DNA from 2 places in the Janthinobacterium sp. MP5059B genome. Region 1 is predicted to be linked to the other one. Evidence: riboswitches for the same ligand, from Rfam matches in the RefSeq annotation. Region 1 holds a riboswitch; the other holds the start of a gene.

Evidence for each region. Region 1 has a riboswitch for thiamine pyrophosphate ahead of JAB1_RS25165 (TonB-dependent siderophore receptor). Riboswitches for the same ligand answer to the same signal wherever they lie in the genome.
Region 2: another riboswitch for thiamine pyrophosphate. It lies ahead of thiC (phosphomethylpyrimidine synthase ThiC); the one in region 1 lies ahead of JAB1_RS25165 (TonB-dependent siderophore receptor).

Annotation. Positions count from the first base shown of each region.
Region 1 is NZ_LRHX01000020.1:277,326-288,767, reverse strand. It holds gene JAB1_RS25200 (flagellar assembly protein A) at 1-1,198, opposite strand, end outside; gene JAB1_RS25195 (hypothetical protein) at 1,357-1,746, opposite strand; gene ompR (two-component system response regulator OmpR) at 2,010-2,711, shown strand; gene JAB1_RS25185 (sensor histidine kinase) at 2,725-4,083, shown strand; gene JAB1_RS25180 (Imm26 family immunity protein) at 4,209-4,688, opposite strand; gene JAB1_RS25175 (hypothetical protein) at 4,782-5,087, opposite strand; gene JAB1_RS25170 (iron-containing alcohol dehydrogenase) at 5,230-6,387, shown strand; TPP riboswitch at 6,466-6,563, shown strand; gene JAB1_RS25165 (TonB-dependent siderophore receptor) at 6,649-8,826, shown strand; gene JAB1_RS25160 (ATP-binding protein) at 8,827-9,375, opposite strand; gene pnuC (nicotinamide riboside transporter PnuC) at 9,375-9,986, opposite strand; gene JAB1_RS25150 (DUF2867 domain-containing protein) at 10,073-10,591, opposite strand; gene JAB1_RS25145 (TetR/AcrR family transcriptional regulator) at 10,659-11,306, shown strand; gene JAB1_RS25140 (hypothetical protein) at 11,343-11,442, shown strand, end outside.
Region 2 is NZ_LRHX01000002.1:150,204-161,645, reverse strand. It holds gene JAB1_RS01410 (EAL domain-containing protein) at 1-1,188, opposite strand, end outside; gene JAB1_RS01405 (Crp/Fnr family transcriptional regulator) at 1,424-2,164, shown strand; gene JAB1_RS01400 (ATP-binding protein) at 2,209-4,113, shown strand; gene JAB1_RS01395 (response regulator) at 4,142-4,948, shown strand; gene JAB1_RS01390 (hypothetical protein) at 4,988-5,242, shown strand; TPP riboswitch at 5,351-5,466, shown strand; gene thiC (phosphomethylpyrimidine synthase ThiC) at 5,546-7,459, shown strand; gene thiS (sulfur carrier protein ThiS) at 7,471-7,683, shown strand; gene JAB1_RS01375 (thiazole synthase) at 7,709-8,503, shown strand; gene JAB1_RS01370 (hydroxymethylpyrimidine/phosphomethylpyrimidine kinase) at 8,500-9,267, shown strand; gene thiE (thiamine phosphate synthase) at 9,278-9,901, shown strand; gene JAB1_RS01360 (response regulator) at 9,981-10,613, shown strand; gene JAB1_RS01355 (S-(hydroxymethyl)glutathione dehydrogenase/class III alcohol dehydrogenase) at 10,727-11,442, shown strand, end outside.

The sequences.
Region 1 (11,442 bases):
TGCTGGCGCTGTCGATCACCACGCGCGTGCCGGCGATGACACAGCTTTCCGCGCGCTTCACATGCACTTCGCCGCTCAGCGCCTGCAGCACGGAGCCGGAAGCGACGCCCTCGACGCGCACGTCGCCATGCTCGTTGAAGGCCGTGCCGCCCACCAGGTTGCGCTGTAGCCATATTAATCCGCCATGCGAGTGCAAGTGGCCGTAGACGTCGCCATGGATGGTGATGTCGCTGCCGTCGAGCTGGCGCTGCTCCTGCACTTCGCCGTACTCCTCGTAGGCGGCGCTCAGCTTCAAATTGCCCGTCGTACGGCTGCTGACGCCTTCGCGGCTGACGATCTTGTTTTCGATGGACATCTTGCCTTGCTCATCGACATTCACATAGCCATCTTGCGTGGCCACGACGAAATCCCCATCGCTGAAATGCTCGACCGCCGTGCCTGGCCCCGCCACGGTGGCCAGGTCCAGTTCCAGCGGCGCGGGCGGCGGCAGCGCCTTGCCGGCCAGGTCGTAGCCGGGCAAGCCGGGAGTCCCCGGCAGCAGACGCAGCAGGCGCGCGTGTTTTTTTACTTGCGGAAAGCGGTTCTTGAAGCTGAGCAAATCCAGGCGGCCATCGGAGCGTTCGCGCGGCGCATCGTCGCGGTGGATGCCTTGCGACACTTCGACCAGCTGGGCGTCGCGCCCCGGCTGTGGTGGCAGCACCCTCGCCACCGTGATGCGCTCGGCCTTGCCGCTGGCGAGAATGGCGCGCACGGCCGCGCTATCGATGCCGTAGTGCACGCCCTTGCACCACAGGTCGGCCACCAGCTCGTCGAATTCGCGGCGCGCCGGCACCTGGCCGTCCGCGTCCGCAGGCAAGGCTTCAAAGTAAAATTCGGCGCTGTCGCCACGGATCTTGATTTGTTTGTACAGCGCACGGCGCGCGGGCGGGAATGGCGCCACGCGCACGGCGATGCGCAGCAGGGCATCGCCCTTGGGCGCGGCGCGGGGAGTAGGGGCATGAAACAGGGTCAGCAGGAACAAACCGTAATCGAGGCCGGCCAGCAGCTGGCCCGACTGGAACAGCTGCTCGACGGCGGTGCGCAGCTGCGCCGGCGCCAGCGACAGGTCAAGGAACACGCCCTCGTCGCGCTGGACCAGGCCGTGCGGCAAGCCGCCTGCGGGGACCGCATCCGGAACGGGTGTGTCGTCGTCGCTCACGCCTTGCCTCCCCCAGCAGCCATTTCAAAGAATTGCCTCCGTGCACTAGAACAATATCACGGGGCGGGGCCGTGTGCCTGACTGAGCAACAATGCATGCGGCCAGATGCAAACAGGGCCATGTCTTGCGAGATGGCCCTGTCGGAGGGGGATGGCTGCCTAGCGGCGCGGGGGATTCGAGTAAATGTCCTGCCCCACTTCGTTGATCTGGCGGCGCAGGTCGCGCCGTTCGTCGGGCGTCATGCGGCCCGTGCGGCGCGAGGCGTCGGCGCCTTCGTTGGCGCGGCGCTGCTCTTCTGCGCGCGTGTCGAAACTGCGTGCGTCACGCTGTTCGCGCAGTCGCGTATCATTGCTGTTGCTGCGCTGTACCTGTTCATACCGCTGGGCCTGCATTTGCTGCTGGTCGTCACGGCGTGGCGGCGGCTGGTTTTGCGCTGCCGCCAGACTGGCGGCAAACACGGAACAAACGGCAAATGCGGACAGCACGGTCGTACGTGCAGCAATAGCTGCGCTGGGAGCGGCGTGAATTTTTTTAGTAAAGATATTCATTGAGTTCCTCTTCCGCGATGCCGTATAAACTAAAGCTGATTTCCACTGTGGCCCCAGTGTATGATGCTTTACACGGTGCAGTAAGAGTAATTGGGTAAAGTTTGTAACACTTTGTAATGGGTCGCCACAGCCCCTTGCCGACGCCGCGCGAGGCGTTACTATAGCAACTAATATAAGATAACACGACACCCTAAATGACCACAACCTCCACTTCCGGCAGCAATACAACAACGCAATCGATCCACGGCCACCAGGCAAAAATCATGGTAGTCGATGACGATGTGCGCCTGCGCGACCTGCTGCGGCGCTACCTGACCGAACAGGGCTTCAATGTCTTCACGGCAGAGAGCGCGACGGCCATGAACAAACTGTGGCTGCGCGAACGCTACGACCTGCTGGTACTCGACCTGATGCTTCCGGGCGAAGACGGCCTGTCGATCTGCCGCCGCCTGCGCGGCGCGGGCGACCAGACGCCGATCATCATGCTGACGGCCAAGGGCGAGGACGTGGACCGCATCGTGGGCCTGGAAATGGGTGCCGACGATTATCTGCCGAAACCATTCAATCCGCGTGAACTGGTGGCCCGCATCGGCGCCGTGCTGCGCCGCAAGGGTCCCGATGAAATCCCGGGCGCACCGTCGGAAACGCCGCAAACCTTCGAATTCGGCGACTTCGTGCTGGACCTGGGCACGCGTACCCTGAAAAAGAATGGCGAAACAGTGCCGCTGACGACCGGTGAATTTTCGGTGCTGAAAGTGTTTGCCCGCCATGCGCGCCAGCCGCTGTCGCGCGAGAAACTCATGGAACTGGCGCGCGGCCGCGAATACGAAGTGTTCGACCGCAGCCTGGACGTGCAAATCTCGCGCCTGCGCAAACTCATCGAACCTGATCCGTCGAGCCCGCTGTTCATCCAGACCGTGTGGGGCTTAGGTTACGTCTTCATCCCGGACGGACAGCCGCGCTGATCGCAGGCGAGGCATGATGAAGCTTTTTCCCGATATCAGCCTGGCGCGGCTGAAAAGCGGCTTGTTCTGGCGCACCTTTTTGCTGCTCGGCACCTTGACCACGGTCAGCATGATCGCCTGGTTCAGCATGATTTCCTTCATCCAGCGCGAGCCGCAGGCGCAGCAGATTTCCGCCCAGATCATTTCCGTCGTTACCATCACGCATGCGGCACTGACGCACTCGGCTCCCGAGCTGCGGCGCGAGCTGCTGTTCGACCTCGTCAGCAATGAAGGCATCCGCATCTTCTCGCTGGAAGAGGACGACCGCATCGAGCCGCCGCCCGACAATTACCTGATGCCCGACATCGAGGCGCTGGTGAAGGCCAAGCTGGGCAAGGACACGCGCTTTTCCGCGCGCGTCAACGGCGTGGCCGGCTTCTGGGTCAGCTTCAAGATCGACGACGACGAGTACTGGCTGATGCTGGACCGGGAGCGCCTGCGCGGCCTGACGGGCTTCCAGTGGCTGGGCTGGGCCAGCCTGGTGTCGCTGCTGTCCCTGCTGGGCGCAGCCATCATTTCCAGCCTGATCAATCTGCCGCTGTCGCGTTTGACGGCGGCCGCGCGCGACATCGCCAAGGGCAAGCAGCCGGCGCCGCTGCCGGAAAAGGGTCCGATCGAAATCATCGAGGCGAACCGCAGCTTCAACCAGATGGTCGATGACCTGAAACAGGTGGAATCGGACCGCGCCGTGATTTTGGCCGGCATTTCGCACGATTTGCGCACGCCGCTGGCGCGCATGCAGCTGGAAGTGGAAATGGCGAACCTGTCGGACGAGGCGCGCGAAGGCATCCAGTCCGATATCGGGCAGATGGACGCCATCATCGGCCAGTTCCTCGACTACGCCAAGCCGACGGAAGCGTCGAGCTTTACGAATGTCGACCTGAGCGGCCTGCTCAGCGACATGACGCGCGAAGCCATGCGCCTGCCGGATGTGAAGATCAACGCCAGCATCGCCGACGGCGCGCATGCGATGGGCAACCCCACTGACCTGCGCCGCGTGCTGAACAACCTGATCGAGAATGCGCGCCGCTATGGCAAGACGCCGGGCAGCGACGTGACGGAAATCGACATCGCCTGCCAGGTGCGCACCAGCCACGGCGCGAAAAAGGTCATCATCGAAGTGCAAGACCACGGCACGGGCGTGCCGGCAGAAAAGATCGAGCAACTGATGAAGCCGTTCACCCGCCTCGATACGGCGCGCGGGCAGGCAAACGGCGCCGGCCTGGGCCTGGCCATCGTCGACCGCGTGCTGCTGCGCCATGGCGCCGAATTGCAAGTGCGCAACCGCGAAGGCGGCGGCCTCGCGTTTCAGATCAGCTTGCCAGCGGCGTAGGTCGGATCAGCGAGGCCTTGCCTCGCGTAATCCGACAACATTGTTGGCTGTTCCTGTCGGATTACGCGCCAGGCGCTAATCCGACCTACGCTACCGGCTCCGGCGTTTCCGCCGCCCGACAACGGTCAAGCGGACGCCTGCTCCTGCGCCAGCAATTTATTCATCAGCAATTCCGTCGCCCCGTAGCCGTACAGGGAATCGCTCTCCATGCCCGGCGTATCGAAGGGGATCGATTCCTCGCGGTTCAGCTTGGCAGGGTCGGCGTCCGCATAGCTGGCGCGCCAGGCGCGCTGCAAGGATTCATTGCGGCGGATAAAGGCCGGCATGGGCCAGGCGTCGCGCTCCCAGTGGAGGCTGTCACCCAGCAGGGGCCAGCGCTCGTTGAGCAGGGCCATGTCGCCCGTGCGCAGGCGACGTACGGCCTGTTCCGGCCGCAAGCCTTCCAGCTCATTGAGCGTCGGCAAGCTGTCGCGCTTCGGCCCGAACATATACGCCAGCATGATGCGCCCGGCAGGCGCCCTGCGCGCCACCACGCCGACGGCATAGCCGCCGCCCGGCAAGGGCACGGCAAACCAGCTGCCTTCTCGGTATGGTAATGATCTCATCGTTGCAAACTCCCCCAAAATCGTGTCCGGGGCACAGTCTACGCGAAACGATGCGAAAGTGGCGCATGGTACGCCACAGCAACAAACCAATAGTTACAATATTTTCTCGTCATAGTGATACTGGGCAACAATCGGCCCCGCCTTGAACAGCGCTTCCTTCATGGCCGCGTCCAGGCGCGCATCGCGACGGCGCATCCATTCGAGCAGCATGGCCGCTTCCTTGCGGCTGGTGTCGCCCGCATGCGCGAGCACGCGGCGCAGTTCCGGGTCCGTGCACGCCTCGAAACGCTGGCTGTTCAAGTCCAGTGCCTGCAGCGCGGCGATGGTGGCGCCGATGGCGCGGTGCATGTCGAGCGCGGTGGCCGGCAAGCCGGATTCTTCCAGTGGGACGTTGGTCATGCGCATTCCTTTTCGCGTGGTGGTGACATCGGCTGCATTCTCCACCGCGCGGGCGAAAAGCTCAAGCGTCCACGACACGTTTCCACCCGTTCGGCCATAATCATGGCTCAGCAACAGCCTAAACCCCAGCGGCAGGAGCCCCATGTTCAATTTCGACTTTTACAATCCGACGCAAATCCTCTTCGGCCAGGGCCAGATCGCCGCCATCACGGCGCTGATCCCGCCGCATGCCAGAGTGCTCATGACGTATGGCGGCGGCAGCATCAAGCAGAACGGCGTCTACGATGAAGTCAAGGCGGCGCTGGCCGGCCATACCTTGCTGGAATTTGCCGGCATCGAACCCAATCCCAGCTATGAAACCCTGATGCAGGCCGTGGCCATGGTGAAAAGCGAGCGCATCGATTTCCTGCTGGCCGTCGGCGGCGGTTCCGTGGTCGATGGCACCAAATTCATCGCCGCGGCCGCCCTGCATGAAGGCGAGGCGTGGGACATCCTGGCCAAAGGCGGCAAGATCGTCGAGGCCGCCCTGCCCTTCGGCACGGTATTGACGTTACCGGCCACGGGTTCCGAAATGAATGGCTCGGCCGTGATCACGCGCAAGGCCACGCAGGAAAAGCGCTCGTTCATGAGCCGCAAGGTGTATCCGAAATTCTCCGTGCTGGACCCGTCGAAAACGTTCACCTTGCCGCTGCGCCAGGTGGGCAATGGCGTCGTCGATGCGTTTGCGCATGTCATGGAACAGTATTTGACCTACCCCGTGAACGCGTCCGTGCAAGACCGCTTCGCCGAAGGCATTTTATTGACCCTGATCGAGGAAGGCCCGAAAGCCCTGTCGCACCCGGACGACTACGACGTGCGCGCCAACGTGATGTGGAGCGCCACACTGGCCTTGAACGGCCTGATCGGCGTGGGCGTGCCGCAGGACTGGTCCACGCACGCCATCGGCCACGAATTGACGGCCTTGTACGAGCTCGACCATGCGCAAACCCTGGCCATCATCCTGCCCAGCATGCTGCGCGTGCGCAAGCAGGCCAAGCGCGCCAAGCTGCTGCAATACGCGGCCCGCGTGTGGGGACTCGACGGCGGCGACGAGGATGGCCGCATCGAGGCCGCCATCGCGCGCACGGAATTCTTCTTCCGCCACATGGGCGTCAAGACGCGCCTGGCCGACTACGGCCTGAACCACGCCAGCGTGGATGCCGTCGTGTCCGCCCTGGAAGCGCACGGCATGACGGCGCTGGGCGAGCAGCGCGAAGTGACGCCCGCCGTCAGCCGCAAGGTGCTGGAACTGAGTCTGTAGCGCAGTTTGCAAATTCCAGCCACACTGTTGTAAAACGGTCAGCCAGGGGGACAGCTGGCCGTGGTTCATGCTAAGCTGTCATTTCGCTAGGGGTCCTGGAGTCGTTATCCGGGTGAGAGATACCCTTCGTACCTGATCTGGATAATGCCAGCGAAGGAAAGCGCAAAGTACCTCCCTCCTTTGATTGCTCCTGCGTTGGCGCCAGCCGAACAAGCAGCCTGCCGTGCTCTTTACAGAGACGGCTTGAACCACGAGCAATCTATGTCCACACCGAATTTATCTGCGCATTTTTCCCGTCCTGTACTGACCCTGGCGATCCTGCACGCGTTTGCCGCGCCTGCCTTTGCTGCGAACGACACCGCCGAAGCCGCTGACCCGCAGGCCCAAAACATGGCCGAAGTCGTCGTCACGGCCAGCAAGGCGCCGGCCGCCAAGCGCGCCTCCGTGGGCGGCTTTGCCGACGCGCCGCTGCTGCAGACACCGGCGTCCGTCACCGTCATTTCGCAAAAAGACATGCAGGACTTGCAGATCCGCAATCTCAGCGATGCCGTCAAGCTCGACGCCAGCATCAACGAGTCGTACAACGCCGTCGGCTACGCGGAACAGTTCACCATCCGCGGCTTCAAGCTCGACACGAACTCCAGCTACCGCAAGGATGGCGTGGCCATCCCTGGCGACACGCAAATTCCGCTGGAAAACAAGGAACGCATCGAAGTCTTAAAAGGCCTGGCCGGCTTGCAGGCAGGCGTGGCCGCGCCTGGCGGCGTGATCGACTTCATCGTCAAGCGTCCCACCGCCGCACCGCTGCGCAGCGTCACCGTGGAAGCGCGCGAACGGGGCACCGTGTATGGCGCCGTCGATCTGGGCGGACGCCTGGAAGACACGCGCTTCGGTTACCGCGTCAACGTGGCGGCCGAGCGCCTGCGTTCCTACATCAAGGGCGCGGACGGCAACCGTCGGTTCATTTCCGGCGCCTTCGACTGGCAGATTTCCCCGCAAGCGCTGCTGCAGCTCGACGCCGACTACCAGGACAAGGCGCAGGTCACGGCGCCCGGCTTCCAGCTGCTGAGCAACGGCAGCCTGCCGGCCAACGTCAGCGCCGACACCATGCTCAACAAGCAGCCGTGGACGCATCCGGTGGAAACCGTCACCAGCAACCTCGGCCTGCGCTTCCAGTACGCCTTCAATGATGACTGGCACGCCACCCTGTCCGCCAACCAGCACTCGTTCAAGCGCGACGACTACACGGCGTATCCGTATGGCTGCAGCCCGGAAAGCTGGGCGCCCGTCTTTTGCAGCAATGGCGATTTCTCCGTATGGGACTTCCGCAGCCTGGGCGAAACGAAAAAGCCGCTGAGCGCGCAAGCCATGATCCAGGGCAAGTTCGCCACCGGCAGCCTGCGCCACGAATTCACTGCCGGCGTGTCGTACTTCAACCGCAAGGACCGGGCCGGCAAGTACGTGTACGACGAAGTGGGCATCAGCAACATTTATCGCCCCGTCATCGTCGCGCCATCCGACGGCGTCACGGGCCCCGTGCGCCTGGTACGCAACGACAAGGAAAAATCCGTCTTCGTGCAAGACATCGTCAGCCTGGCGCCCAACTGGAAGCTGCATGGCGGCCTGCGCCACATCAATGTGGATGGCTACCAGTATGTGCTCAAGGCCGACACGGAAATCCGCGCCAAGCACGACTTCCTGTTGCCGAACGTGGCGCTGGTGTACAACCCGCAAGACAATATCGCCGTGTATGCATCGTATTCGCAGGGCATGGAGCACGGCGGCACGGCCGACCGCTACGCGGAAAACGCCAATGTGGAACTGACGCCGAGCCGCTCGAAGCAGGTCGAATTGGGCGTGAAGGCGGACCTGACGCAGGACTTCATGGTGGCCGCCACCCTGTTCCAGATCCGCAAGGGCCTGGAATTCAACCAGTACCTCGACAGCAGCATGAGCACCTACAACTTCGTGCGCGCGGGCCAGGCCCAGCACCGTGGCCTGGAATTGTCTGCCCAGGGCAAGGCATCGGCCAACCTGAACCTGGGCGCGTCCATCACGGCCCTGAACAGCCAGCAATCAGGCACGGGCAGTGCGGACTACGATGGCAAGCGCGTGCCCAACGTGCCGGCCTTCAAGGCGGCCGTGCACGCGGACTACGCCGTGCAGCAGGTGGCGGGCTTGAGCGTGAATGGCAGCTGGGAATATGCGGGCAAAAAGGCGTTTGAAAACAACAACACCACCTTCGTGCCTTCGTACAGCGTGTTCAACCTGGGCGCCGCCTGGGCCACGCGCCTGGCCGGCACGCCAGCCGTGCTGCGCGCCACCGTCAACAACGTGACGGACAAGTTCTACTGGCGCGATGTGACTCCGGAAGCAGGCGGCTACCTGTTCCCGGGTGCAAGCCGCACCTTGAAGGTGTCGGCGCAATTCGACTTTTAATTAAGTTGACGTAGAGGCAGGCGCCGCATCGAGCGCCTGCTGCAGCAAGGGCGCCGCCTGTTCCAGGCGCGCCTCCAGGCTGTCGTGCAGCACGTGGTAGGCGATGCCGCGCGCATCGAGCTCGTCGAGCAGATAGCGGTAGATCAGCTGGCGCACGGCTTCCGACTCGCGCTGCAAGCCGTCGGCTACCCACGGGCTGTCGGGCGCAGTCACCAACGTCAGATCGTACTGCGTGGCATCGGCCAGCGCCGCCAGCGGCGCATCGGCGCCATTGAAATAATGGCGGCTGTAGACCACCGTCATCAACGGCGTCGTATCGCAAAACAGGAAGTGGCGCGCCTGCGCGGTGGCGGCCGCTTCGCGTTCGACTTGCGTTCGCGCAATGCCAAACTGGTCGGCCGCGATGGGCACCCTGCCCTGCTTCTCGACAAATTCGCGCAAGTATTCCGGCACCCAGACGGTGCCGTAGCGTTCGGCCAGGGCGGCTGCCAGGGTCGACTTGCCCGACGATTCCGCGCCCAGGATGGCCACGCGCACGCAACGCTCCATCACTTGAGGACCATCGCGCTCGGCGCGGCCGGGGCCGACTTTCTCCACGCCAGCAAGCCGATGATGGCCATCACGACGAAGAAGGCATACAGCACGGCCGTCAGGGTCAGCCCCTTGTGCAGGTATAGCCAGACATACAGCACGTCGACGATGATCCAGGCGATCCAGTTTTCCAGTTTCTTGCGCGACAGCAGGAATTGCCCCACCAGGCTGCCTGCCGTGAGGAAACCGTCCGCGTGGGGCACGTCCGTATCCGTCGTCGTCAGCAGCCAGGCGATCAGCAGGAAACCGACCAGCCAGCCGGCGGCGCACGCCATCCAGCCGCGTCCATCGAGGCGCGTGACGGGCAAGGTCTTGCCGCCGCTGGCCGGGTGCAGCCACTGGTACCAGCCCCAGAACGAGACGCTGATAAACAGCAGTTGCAAGGCCATGTCGCCATACAGGCGCGATTCGAAAAACACGAAACCGTAGGCGGCCGAGGAAATGATGGCGAACAGCCACGCCCAGTGATTCTGGCGGATGTTCAGCGCAACGGTTGTCAATGCCAGGACAAAGGAAATCAGTTCAAGCGGCGTGGTGGCAAAACCCAGCAGGAGAAGCGTATCGTTCATGGGAATCGTGATGAGGCTGGTGGTGCAGTATGCAATACCAGCCATGAATAAGCAAGATTGCCCGCACCGCCGCAGCCCTTCCCTACTCAGGCAAAGCCCCCCTTGACGGCGCGCGCCAGCGTACGCCGCACGATCAGCTTGTGAAATGGCCGAATCACCAGGATGTAGGTACGCCCTATCCAGTTATGGCAATGCACGACGGTGGAAAAGGTAACGCTGCCATGCAGCCCCGCGTCCCGGTTGCGCAGCACGGACAAACGGAAGTCCAGGTGGCTATCGTCCTCGCCCACGATGATTTCATCATCGCTGACGGCAAAGATGCGGAAGATGCCGATGCGTCCATCAGGCTTGGCCGCCAGCTGTCTTGCCGTCTTGATGCCGAAGGGTGAGACTATCGTATCGCGCACCGCCAGCAGCCACTGCGCCCAGCGCGGCTGGCTGCATAGCACCACACGCGCCAGGGCCTGCATATCCATCTGCCGTACACCAGCGCTGGGCAGGCCGACGGCATACGCGTCGGCCAGGTTGCTGCCCGGATACAAGGGGGCGATGCTGGCGCCTGGCGGCAAGGCCACGGCGCATACCACGTTGCTTATCTCTTGCATGTGCTCTCCATGTGTTCAGTGATAACATGGCCATCATACACGACAATGTGAACAGCGATAACATAGAATGACAAGCACAAGTACTTACCATCACGGCAACCTGCGCGACACCCTGGTCGCCGCCACCATCGCCCAACTGGCGCAGCAAAGCGACGCCACCCTTTCCCTGCGCGAACTGGCGCGCACGGTGGGCGTGTCGATCGCCGCCGTGTACCGCCACTTCCCCAGCAAGGAAGCCTTGCTGGCCGACGTGGCGGCAGCCGGCTTCGCCAGCCTGATCGCCAAATGGGAGGCAGAACTGCCGCCGCAGGGCAGCCTGCCCTCCGAACAGCGTTTTCAGCTGCTGGGCCAGCAATACATCGAATTTGCCCTGGCCGCGCCAGCCCACTACCGGCTGATGTTCGAACACCAGGACGTGCGCCAGTTCCCCGCCCTGATGGAAGCGGCGCAAGCATGCTTCCAGTACGTGCTGCAGACGGCCGGCGCGGCCGTGCGCGAAGCGGGCCTCGACCCGCGCTGGGACAAGGCCGCCGCCAGCGCCGGCTGGTCGCTGGGCCATGGCTACGTGATGCTGCTGCTCAGTGGCCGCCTGGCCATGACGGACGGCGGCGACAATTTGTCGCCGGTGATGGTGCCGCGCTTTTTCCAGTTGCCGGTGGAGGCGTTGCGGCAGGCTGCCTTGCCAGGCGGGACAACCGCAATCAAGTCAGATTGACCCAGTGATCGGCGAGTGCCAACGTCAGGAACTTTCATGCGCAACATATCGATAGACACGCTCTCGGTGACCGCCAGGCAATGCATTGCCGTAAGCTGCCTGCAACGCTTTTGCCAGCGCTTTGACATTCACCATC
Region 2 (11,442 bases), on a different contig from region 1:
GCCATCGTCGGGATACACGGCCACGCCCATGCAGCAGCTGAGAAAAAATTCATATTCGCCCAGTTGCAGCGGCTGCGCCACGGCGTCCTGGATGCGCTGCAGAATGGCCGCGCCCGGCTCGCCATTGCCATGCTGGGGCAGCAGCACGAATTCGTCGCCGCCCAGGCGTGCCACCGTGTCGACTTCGCGCGTGGCGTCGCGCAGGCGTTCGGCCACGCTTTTCAGCACCAGGTCGCCTGCATCATGGCCCAGGGTATCGTTGACGAATTTAAAGCGGTCGAGGTCGATGAAAACCACCCACAGGGGAAGGCCGCTGCGCCGCGTCACGGCCATCGCCTGCTCCAGCCGTTCGCGCAGCAGTGCCCGGTTGGCCAGGCCCGTCAGGATATCGTGCCTGGCCTGAAATTCCATTTCCTGTTCGAAACGCATGACGGTGCTGATGTCGTATTGCGCCACGACAAAGTGACTGAGCGCGCCATCGCCATCGTCGCGCACGGGCGCGACGAACAGCTCGCTCCAGTAGCTGCTGCCATCCTTGCGGAAATTGCGCACGATGGCCTTGCCTTCGCGCTGTTCGCGCAGGGCCGCCGTAATGGCGTGCATGTCTTGCCGCCCCTGCTCGGGACCTTGCAAGTCTTCCAGGCGCTGGCCGATGACTTCGCCGGCCGTATAGCCGGTGATGCGCTCGAAGGCGGGGTTGACGTATTCGATCAGGTAGCCCGGTGCGTCGGCGCTGCACAGGATGATGGCATTGGCCGACACTTCGATGATGCGTTCGCGCAGCCGCAGCGACTTTTCATTGTGCATGCGCGCGGCGATGTCTTCGGACAGGCGCAAATTGGCAAACTGCAGCGCCGCCGTGCGCTCGCCCGTGATGCGGGCAATCACGGAATTGCGCGACACCAGCTGATACACATACGCGGCCGCCAGCAGGCTCGACAGCACACCACCGAGCAGTACATACAGCGAGCCGCGATGGCTGGCGTCCAGGCCCATGCCTTTGGCCGGCAGCAGGGCGGCGCCCAAGGTGTGCCCGCTGGCGTGGTACTGCAGCAGCAGCCGGGTGCTTTCCGACTCGATCTGGCGTGCCGAGGCGTAGCACAGTGCCGTCAAACACAGCCCGAACGCCAGGGTGAGCAGGGCCGAGGTAGAAACAGAAATGGAGATGCGCTTGAAGAATGATTGCATGGTGGCCCCGTGGCAGCGCCGGTGCCGATCCATGATCAGGCAGGCCGGGCAGTGACTGACTGTAGGGCGGGCGGCGAAATGTCGTCCGTTCGCTACCGAACGGACGGGCATGCCGACAAGAAATATAGTCGGGTCACTGTGCAAGCGCTGTGTTACGCTGCACTACATGGCGCCCCTCGTTCGGACGTCTTTCAACTATCCCCTAGCTGACGACTGGAAAACAGGAAACCTGCCCATGTCGAGTCTGCATGCCCAGCTACACAACCCGAATCAAAACCATTTGCTCGCCGCCGTGCTCGACGCCGATTTCGCGCGCCTGGCCCCCCACCTGGAGCAAGTATCCATGTTGCTCGGTGACGTGATCTACGATTCGGGCGACAAGCTGCAGCATGTGTATTTCCCCACCACGGCCATCGTTTCCATTCACTACCTGCTGGAAAACGGCGGCTCGTCGGAAATTGCCGGCGTCGGCAATGAAGGCGTCGTGGGCGTGTCGCTGTTCATGGGCGGCAATTCGACGCCCAGCCGCGCCGTCGTGCAGACGGGCGGCGTCGGCTACCGGCTGAAGGCGCATTTGCTGATGGAAGAGTTCGACCGCGCCGGTCCCGTCATGCGCTTGCTGCTGCGCTATACGCAAGCGCTGATCACGCAAATGTCGCAAACGGCCGTCTGCAACCGCCACCATACGGTGGAGCAGCAGCTGTGCCGCTGGTTGCTGCTGACCATGGACCGCCTGCCGAACCGCGAGCTGACGATGACGCAGGAGTTGATTGCCAACATGCTGGGCGTACGCCGCGAAGGCGTGACGGAGGCGGCCGGGCGCCTGCAGGCGCGCGGCTTCATCAGTTACCGGCGCGGCCATATCTCCGTGCTGGACCGTGCCGGCCTCGAAGGCCATGTGTGCGAATGCTATGGCGTGGTCAAAAAGGAATTCACGCGCCTGTTGTCGGATGTGCGCCAGCGCCAGGCGCACTGAACACCGCATCTTTTTTTTATCGTTGTTACAGCTCAGGCTACCCCATGCAATCTGTTGAAAATATTCCCCCGCGCGCACCGTCGCGCTGGCCCATGGCGCTGGCGTTTTCATTCAGCGCCATCGTGCTGCTGGCCATCGGCCTGCTGGCCTGGCGCGCGCCGTTCGAGACGGCATGCGTCATCGACGCGCTGGTCTTCTTGCTGCTGATGCTGCTTGTCGCGCTGTATCGGCGCACTTTGGCGGCCAGCCTGCCGCGCCAGCTGCTGAAGGCGGGCGCCTTGCAGGATGCGATTTTCAACAGCGCCAATTTCTCGTGCATCGCCACCGATGCGCAGGGCGTGATCCAGATTTTCAACGTGGGCGCCGAACGCATGCTGGGCTATGAAGCGAGCGACGTGGTGGACAAGCTGACGCCGGCCGGTATTTCCGATGCGCAAGAAATCGTCGCGCGCGCGGCCGCCCTCAGTGCCGAACTCGACAGGGTCATCACGCCCGGCGTGGAAGCGCTCGTGTTCAAGGCCACGCGCGGCATCGAAGACATTTATGAACTGACCTACATCCGCAAGGATGGCAGCCGTTTCCCGGCCATCGTCTCCGTGACGGCCTTGCGCGACGTGCAGAACAAGGTCATCGGTTACTTGCTGATCGGCACGGACAATACGGCACGCAAGCAGGTCGAGGCGGAACAGGCGCTGCTGGACCAGCGCCTGCGCGAACAGCAGGCGTATACGCGCTCGCTGGTCGAGACCAACAATGCGGAGTTGAAGAAGGCGCGCCTGGTGGCGGAAAAGGCCAACCGCGCCAAGTCCGAATTCCTGTCGAGCATGAGCCACGAATTGCGCACGCCCCTGAATGCCGTGCTGGGCTTTGCGCAGCTGATGGCGTCCGACGTGCCGCCACCGAGCCCGCCGCAGCAGCGCTCGATCGAACAAATCCTCAAGGGCGGCTGGTATCTGTTACGCCTGATTAACGAGATCCTCGACCTGGCCATGATCGAATCGGGCAAGGTCACCTTGTCGCAGGAAGCCATGTCCCTGCTCGACGTGCTGCAGGATTGCCAGGCGATGATCGCGCCGCAGGCGGAAAAGCGCGGCATCCGCATGCACTTCCCCCGCTGCGGCCAGGCTTTCTATGTGCATGCGGACCGCACGCGCGTGAAACAGGTGATGGTCAACCTGCTGTCGAACGCCATCAAGTACAACCAGGGTGGCGGCACCGTTACCGTCGATTGCAGCCAGCGCGGCGCCAAGGTGCGGGTCAGCGTGCGCGACAGTGGCGTCGGCCTCGATGCGGGCCAGGTGGCACAGTTGTTCCAGCCCTTCAACCGCCTGGGACAGGAAAACAGCACGGAAGAGGGCACGGGCATCGGTCTCGTCGTCACCAAACAATTGATCGAATTGATGGGCGGCACCATCGGCGTCGACAGCACGGTGGGCGTGGGCACCACGTTCTGGTTCGAGCTCGCTTCGAGCAGCGCGCCGGCATTGGTGCTGGGCGATGGCGACGCGCTGCCGCAGGTGCAGGTGCCGCAGGAAAGCCAGCGCACCTTGCTGTACGTGGAAGACAATCCCGCCAACCTGGCGCTGGTGGAGCAACTGATCGCCCGCCGCAGCGATTTGAAGTTGCTCACAGCCATCGATGCGCACCTGGGCATCGACCTGGCGCGCACGTATCAGCCGGACGTGATCTTGATGGATATCAACCTGCCCGGCATCAGCGGCTTCGGCGCACTGCATATCCTGCACGACGACCCGCTCACCAGCCACATTCCCGTGATGGCCCTGTCGGCCAACGCCGTGCCACGCGACATCGAGAAAGGCCTGGAAGCGGGTTTCTTCCGCTATTTGACCAAGCCGATCAAGGTCGTCGAATTCATGGATGCGCTCGACGTGGCCCTGCACCATGCGGCCGCGCACGGCCTGGCCGACGACACTCACGCAGTACGCTAATTCAGCACTTAATTTTAGGAATACCGCCATGCTTCAAGCCACCGAGATCCTGAACGCCAGCATCCTCATCGTTGATGACCAGGAGGCCAACGTCATGCTGCTGGAACAGGTGCTGCGCAATGCCGGCTATACGCGCATCACCTCCACCATGGATCCGCAAGCCGTGCATGCGCTGCACCAGCAGCACCGTTACGACCTGATCCTGCTCGACTTGCAGATGCCGGAAATGGATGGCTTCGAGGTGATGGAAGGCTTGCGCGACATCGAGGCGGGCAGCTATCTGCCCGTGCTGGTGATCACGGCCCAGCCCGGCCACAAGCTGCGCGCGCTGCAAGCGGGCGCCAAGGATTTCGTCAGCAAGCCCTTCGACCTGGTGGAAGTGAAAACGCGCATCCACAACATGCTGGAAGTGCGCTTGCTGTACCAGAAGCTGGCCGAATACAACAAGTCGCTGGAACAGATGGTGGAAGCGCGCACGGCGGAGCTGCGCGAAAGCGAAGCGCGCTTCCAGCGCTTCACGGAACTGTCGTCCGACTGGTACTGGGAACAGGATGCGCAAGGCAATCTGACGCGCTTTTCCGGTCCCGTGGCCGAAATGCTGGGCATTGGCAGCGAGGAAGAGCCACAGCGCTGGAACGCCACCGAACGCGCGCTGCTCGACGCAAAAATTGCCGCACGCGAACCGTTCCTTGATTTTATCTACAGCCGCGTCAACCTCGACGGCAGCACGCAGTACCTGCAAGTGAGCGGCGAACCGATGTTCGACAATGGCAGCCGCTTCATTGGCTACCGCGGCATCGGCCTCGATGTCACGGAGCGCTTGCGCATCGCCTGATTTATACTTGCTGCCATCCACATCCACAAGGAAAGCATCATGGCTGACAAATCTCCCTCCTATTGGTTCCCCGCCAAGACCTATGGCTGGGGCTGGGGCTTGCCCATCACTTGGCAAGGCTGGCTGGTGTTCCTGGCCGCGCTGGCGCTGTTCGCCTGCGGCGCCTTCCTGTTTCCGCCGCAAACCATGCTGGTCGGCTACATCGTCTATGAAGTGGCCATCGTTGCCGTGCTCATTTTCATCTGCCAGCTGAAGGGCGAACCGACCAGCTGGCGCTGGGGCAAGAAGAAATAAGCGCGATGGCGTCTGTTGCAATGCAGCAGATGCGCAAAGACGACACCTGCAAGAAATCATCTGGCCACGCGGCGTGAACCGCGTATAATTGGCTCGCTGCCGCAAGGCGGCAAACGCTAGGGGTCCTGCCTTTCGCTGTGGAAACACGGTGCAAGCGCGGGTGAGAAATACCCTCCGAACCTGATCTGGATAATGCCAGCGAAGGGAAGCTTTAGGATGAACGCACCCCGCTTTTCCGCGTGCGCGCAGCCGAACCTCCTTAGCTGGCTCCAGGCTTAAAAATAGTCTAGCCAAGGAGCCAAAATGAACGCCAACCCGAAATTCCTCTCCGCCACCGCCACGGTCGACGAAGCCGCCATCGCGCCGCTGCCCAATTCGCGCAAGATCTACGTGCAAGGCAGCCGCCCCGACATCCGCGTGCCCATGCGCGAGATCAGCCAGTCCGACACGGAAGCGTCGTTCGGCGGCGAAAAGAATCCGCCGATCTACGTCTACGATACGTCCGGCCCCTACACGGACCCGGACGTGCAGATCGACATCCGCTCGGGCCTCGATACGCCGCGCCTGCCGTGGATCATGGAACGGGCCGACACGGAAGAATTGCCCGGCCCGACCTCTGACTACGGCATCGCCCGCCTGGCGGACCCGAAGCTGGCCGAGCTGCGTTTCAACTTGCACCGCAAGCCGCGCCGCGCCATTGCCGGCAAGAACGTGACGCAAATGCATTACGCGCGCCAAGGCATCATCACGCCGGAAATGGAATTCGTTGCCATCCGCGAAAACATGCGCCGGCAGGAATATTTGCGCGAGCTGAAAGCTTCCGGCCCCATGGGCGAGCGCCTGGCCGACCTGATGGGCCGCCAGCATCCTGGCCAGTCCTTCGGCGCCAGCATCCCGGCGGAAATCACGCCGGAATTCGTGCGCGAGGAAATCGCCCGTGGCCGCGCCATCATTCCCGCCAACATCAACCACCCGGAAGTGGAACCGATGATTATCGGCCGCAATTTCCTCGTGAAGATCAATGCGAATATCGGCAATTCCGCCGTCACCTCGTCGATTGGCGAGGAAGTGGAAAAGATGACCTGGGCCATCCGCTGGGGCGGCGACAATGTGATGGATCTGTCCACAGGTAAACATATCCACGAGACGCGCGAATGGATCGTGCGCAACAGCCCCGTCCCCATCGGCACCGTGCCCATCTACCAGGCGCTGGAAAAGGTCAATGGCAAGGCCGAAGATCTGACGTGGGAAATTTTCCGCGACACCCTGATCGAGCAGGCCGAGCAGGGCGTCGACTACTTCACCATCCACGCGGGCGTGCTGCTGCGCTATGTGCCGATGACGGCCAAGCGCTTGACGGGCATCGTCTCGCGCGGCGGCTCCATCATGGCGAAATGGTGTCTGGCGCACCACCAGGAATCGTTCCTGTACACGCATTTCGAAGAGATCTGCGAAATCATGAAGGCGTATGACGTGTCGTTCTCGCTGGGCGACGGCTTGCGTCCCGGTTCCATCTACGACGCCAACGACGAGGCGCAGCTGGGCGAATTGAAAACCCTGGGCGAACTGACGCAGGTTGCGTGGAAGCACGACGTGCAAGTGATGATCGAGGGGCCGGGCCATGTACCCATGCAATTGATCAAGGAAAACATGGACTTGCAGCTGGAGCAGTGCGGCGAAGCGCCGTTCTACACCCTGGGACCGTTGACGACGGATATCGCGCCCGGCTACGACCACATCACCTCGGGCATCGGCGCGGCCATGATCGGCTGGTATGGCACGGCCATGCTGTGCTATGTGACGCCGAAGGAACACCTGGGCCTGCCCAACAAGGCGGACGTCAAGGACGGCATCATCACGTACAAGATCGCGGCGCATGCGGCCGACCTGGCCAAGGGCCATCCGGGTGCGCAAATCCGCGACAACGCGCTGTCGAAAGCCCGCTTCGAATTCCGCTGGGACGACCAGTTCAACATCGGCCTGGACCCGGACAAGGCGCGCGAATTCCACGATGAAACCCTGCCCAAGGATTCGGCCAAGGTGGCGCATTTTTGCTCCATGTGCGGCCCCCATTTCTGCTCGATGAAGATCACGCAGGAGGTGCGCGAATACGCGGCCGGCATGGGTATCGCGGAAGACAAGGCGCTCAAGCAGGGCATGGAAATCAAGGCCATCGAATTCATCAAGAACGGCGCCGAGCTGTACCGCAAGGTCTGAAGGAGAGCGTGATGCCTGCATTGATATCCATCACGCTCAACGGGGCACCGCACCAGGTGCCGCCGGGGCAAACCCTCGATCAATTGATCGCCGCGCTGTCGCTGGAAAACCAGGCGCTGGCGCTGGCCGTCAACCGCAACGTCGTGCCGCGCAAAGCGTGGCCAGGGCAGGTCTTGCAGACGCAAGATCACGTGGAGATAGTACGCGCCATCGGCGGCGGTTAAGTTGAGAATAGACAAGGAAACGCACATGAACACCGCAACAAACAACGACCTGCTGACCATTGCGGGAAAACAATACCCATCGCGCCTGCTGGTGGGCAGCGGCAAGTACAAGGATTTGCCGCAGACGCGCGAAGCAACGGATGCGGCGGAAGCGCAGATCATCACGGTGGCGATCCGCAGGGTCAACATTGGCCAGGACCCGAACGCGCCCAGCCTGCTCGATTTCGTGCCACCGGACCAGTACACGATTTTGCCGAACACGGCCGGCTGCTACAACGCAAAAGATGCCGTGTACACCCTGCAACTGGCGCGCGAACTGCTGGGCGGGCGCAATCTGGTGAAGCTGGAAGTGCTGGGCGACGAAAAAACCTTGTTTCCGCACATGCCGGAAACCCTGCTCGCGGCCGAAGCGCTGGTCAAGGATGGCTTTGACGTGATGGTCTACTGCAGCGACGACCCCATCCAGGCGAAGATTCTGGAGGACATCGGCTGCGTGGCCGTCATGCCGCTGGCGTCGCTGATCGGCTCGGGCATGGGCATATTGAATCCGTGGAACTTGTCCTTGATCATCGATCAGGCGAAAGTACCCGTGCTGGTGGACGCAGGCGTGGGCACGGCGTCGGATGCGGCCATTGCCATGGAACTTGGCTGCGATGGTGTGCTGATGAATACAGCCATTGCCGCTGCGCGCGACCCCGTGCGCATGGCGCATGCCATGAAGCTGGCCGTGCGGGCCGGGCGCGAAGCATTCCTGGCGGGACGCATGCCGCGCAAATTCGCCGCTTCGCCATCGTCGCCGATGGCGGGCCGCCTGGCGTGAAGCCGGGGAGCCGGCCGACGGTGCTGGTGTTTGCCGGCGCCGATCCGTCCGGCGGCGCCGGCATCGCCGCCGATATCGTGGCGATTGCCGCGCAGGGCGCGCATGCCTTGCCCGTCATCACGGCGCTGACGGTGCAGGACAACGACCGCGTGTTTGCTGTCGAGCCTGTGGCCCCGGAATTGCTGCGCCGACAGGCGCAGGCGCTGATCGACAAGATCGCCATCGATGCCGTGAAGATCGGCATTCCCGGCAGCGCCGCGAATGCGGCCGTCATTGCGCAACTGATCGCGCAATTGCGGCTGGTCCGGCCGGATTTGCCTGTCGTGCTCGATCCCGTGCTGGCCAGCGGCCATGGCGACGTGCTCAGCCGGGACGACGCCGTGCTGGCGCTGGCGCCCTTGTTGCCGGTGACTACCGTCATCGTACCGAACGGGCCGGAAGCGGCGGCCCTGGGTGGCGAGAAAAACCTGCGCGCGCAAGGCTGCAAGAACGTGCTGGTGACGGGCGGCCATGGCGAAGGCGAGGTGATCGTCAACCGCTGGCACGATGGCGAGGACAGGGCGCGCGAGTGGCGCTGGCCGCGCCTGCCCGGCGAATTCCACGGCAGCGGCTGTACCCTGGCGTCCGCCATCGCGGCGCGCCTGGCACTGGGCCAAGCATTGCCCGAAGCGCTTGATGGCGCGCAAAGCTATTGCCATGGGGCCCTGGCCGGCGCGTATGCGGTTGCGCCAGGCCAACTGATGCCGCAACGATTCATTCAATAAGGAAAACATCATGCGTGGACTGTATCTGGTTACCCCGAACTGGGATGACACCGACCGCCTGCTCGATATCACGGAACAGGCTTTGCACGGTGGCGTGGCTCTGCTGCAATACCGCCACAAGAGCGCCGAGGCGGAACAGCGGCGCGAGCAGGCGGGCGCCTTGCTGGTCCTGGCCCGCAAATATGGCGTGCCTTTCATCATCAACGATTTTATCGAGCTGTGCGAAGAGCTCGACGCGGACGGCGTGCACGTGGGCGGCACGGATGCGTCCGTCGCGCAGGTGCGCGCGCGCCTGGGCAAGGAGAAGATCGTCGGCGCCTCGTGCTATGGCGACATGGCCCTGGCGCGGACGGCAGTCGCTGGCGGTGCCAGCTATGTCGCCTTCGGCGGCTTCTATCCCTCGCTGGTGAAAAAGTATCCGGTCACGACACCATTGGATATCGTGCTGCAGGCCAAGCGCGAGATCGCCTTGCCCTGCGTGGTGATCGGCGGCATGACGCCGGAGAACGCCGCGCCGCTGGTGGCGCGCGGCGCCGACATGGTGGCGGCCATCAGCAGTGTCTTTGGCAAAGAATACCAGGCGGACGATGTGAATATTGCGGTGCAGCAATTCAATCACTTGTTTGCGGCATGAGCATGCGGGTGCAGGGCTGGTTTGGGCGGATAATCGGCATATAATAAGAGCATCATTCATTACCGAGGTCCCTTTGCCCATGAGTCAGCCAGCCGCCGCGAAACGCCTTATCCTGATCGTTGACGATGACCAACTCCTGTTGGAATTCCTCGGCGAAGTCCTGCGCCATGCCGGCTACGAGACGGCCCTGGCCCATTCGGCCGAAGTGGCGCTGCAGCTGATCGCCCAGCGCGAGCCCGACCTGGCCTTGCTCGACATCCACATGCCGGGCATGTCCGGCCTGGAACTGGCCAAGCGCCTGCATGGCGAAACGGCCGTGCCGTTCATGTTCCTGTCCGGCAGCGGCGACAGCGAATCGGGCAAGCAGGCGGCCGCCTATGGCGCCGTCGGCTATGTCGTCAAACCCGTCGACGAAGGCCGCTTGATGCCCGCGTTTGAAGCGGGTCTGGCGCGCGCCGATGAAATCCGCCAGCTCCGGCGCACCGAACTGAACCTGAATGCGGCCCTGGCCGCCGGCCGCGAAACCAGCCTGGCTGTCGGTTTGCTGATGGGCAAGTTCCAGACGGACCGCAACACGGCGTTCGAAGTGCTGCGCGACCACGCCCGTTCCAGCCGCCGCAAGATCAATGAAATCGCCAGCCAGCTGCTGCTGGCCGAAGAAACCCTGAACGGCCTGCACGGCGCCTTTTTGAACCGGGCGAAAACCAAGTAAGTGTTTCAAGTAAGCGTTGCACCGGCGCCGGCGTGGCACGTCGGCGCCTGCCTTGTTATGATGTGGCGATACGGCGCGCTGGCGCGCCTGGTTCAACCATAGACAGGACACACATGAAAACCAAAGCAGCGATTGCATGGAAGGCGGGCGCTCCGCTGACGATCGAAGAAGTCGACCTGGCCGGCCCGCGCGAGGGCGAAGTACTGGTCGAGATCAAGGCCACCGGCATTTGCCACACCGATTACTACACCCTGTCGGGCGCCGATCCGGAAGGCATCTTCCCGTCCATCCTTGGCCATGAAGGCGCCGGCATCGTCGTCGATGTGGGCCCGGGCGTGAAAAGCCTGAAGAAGGATGACCACGTCATTCCCCTGTACACGCCGGAATGCCGCCAGTGCAAATTCTGCCTGTCGCAAAAAACCAACCTGTGCCAGTCGATCCGCTCGACCCAGGGCCGCGGCCTGATGCCGGACGCGACTTCGCGCTTTTCCATCGACGGCAAGCCCATCTTCCATTACATGGGCACATCCACCTTCTCGAACTACATCGTCGTGCCGGAAATCGCCCTGGCGAAGATCCGCGAAGATGCGCCATTCGACAAAGTCTGCTACATCGGCTGCGGCGTGACGACGGGCGTGGGCGCCGTGTTGTTTACGGCCAAGGTGGAAGCGGGCGCCAATGTGGTCGTGTTCGGCCTGGGCGGCATCGGCCTGAACGTGATCCAGGCGGCCAAGATGGTTGGCGCCGACAAGATCATCGGCGTGGACATCAACCCGGCGCGCCAGGCCATCGCGCGCAAGTTCGGCATGACGCATTTCGTCAACGCCAA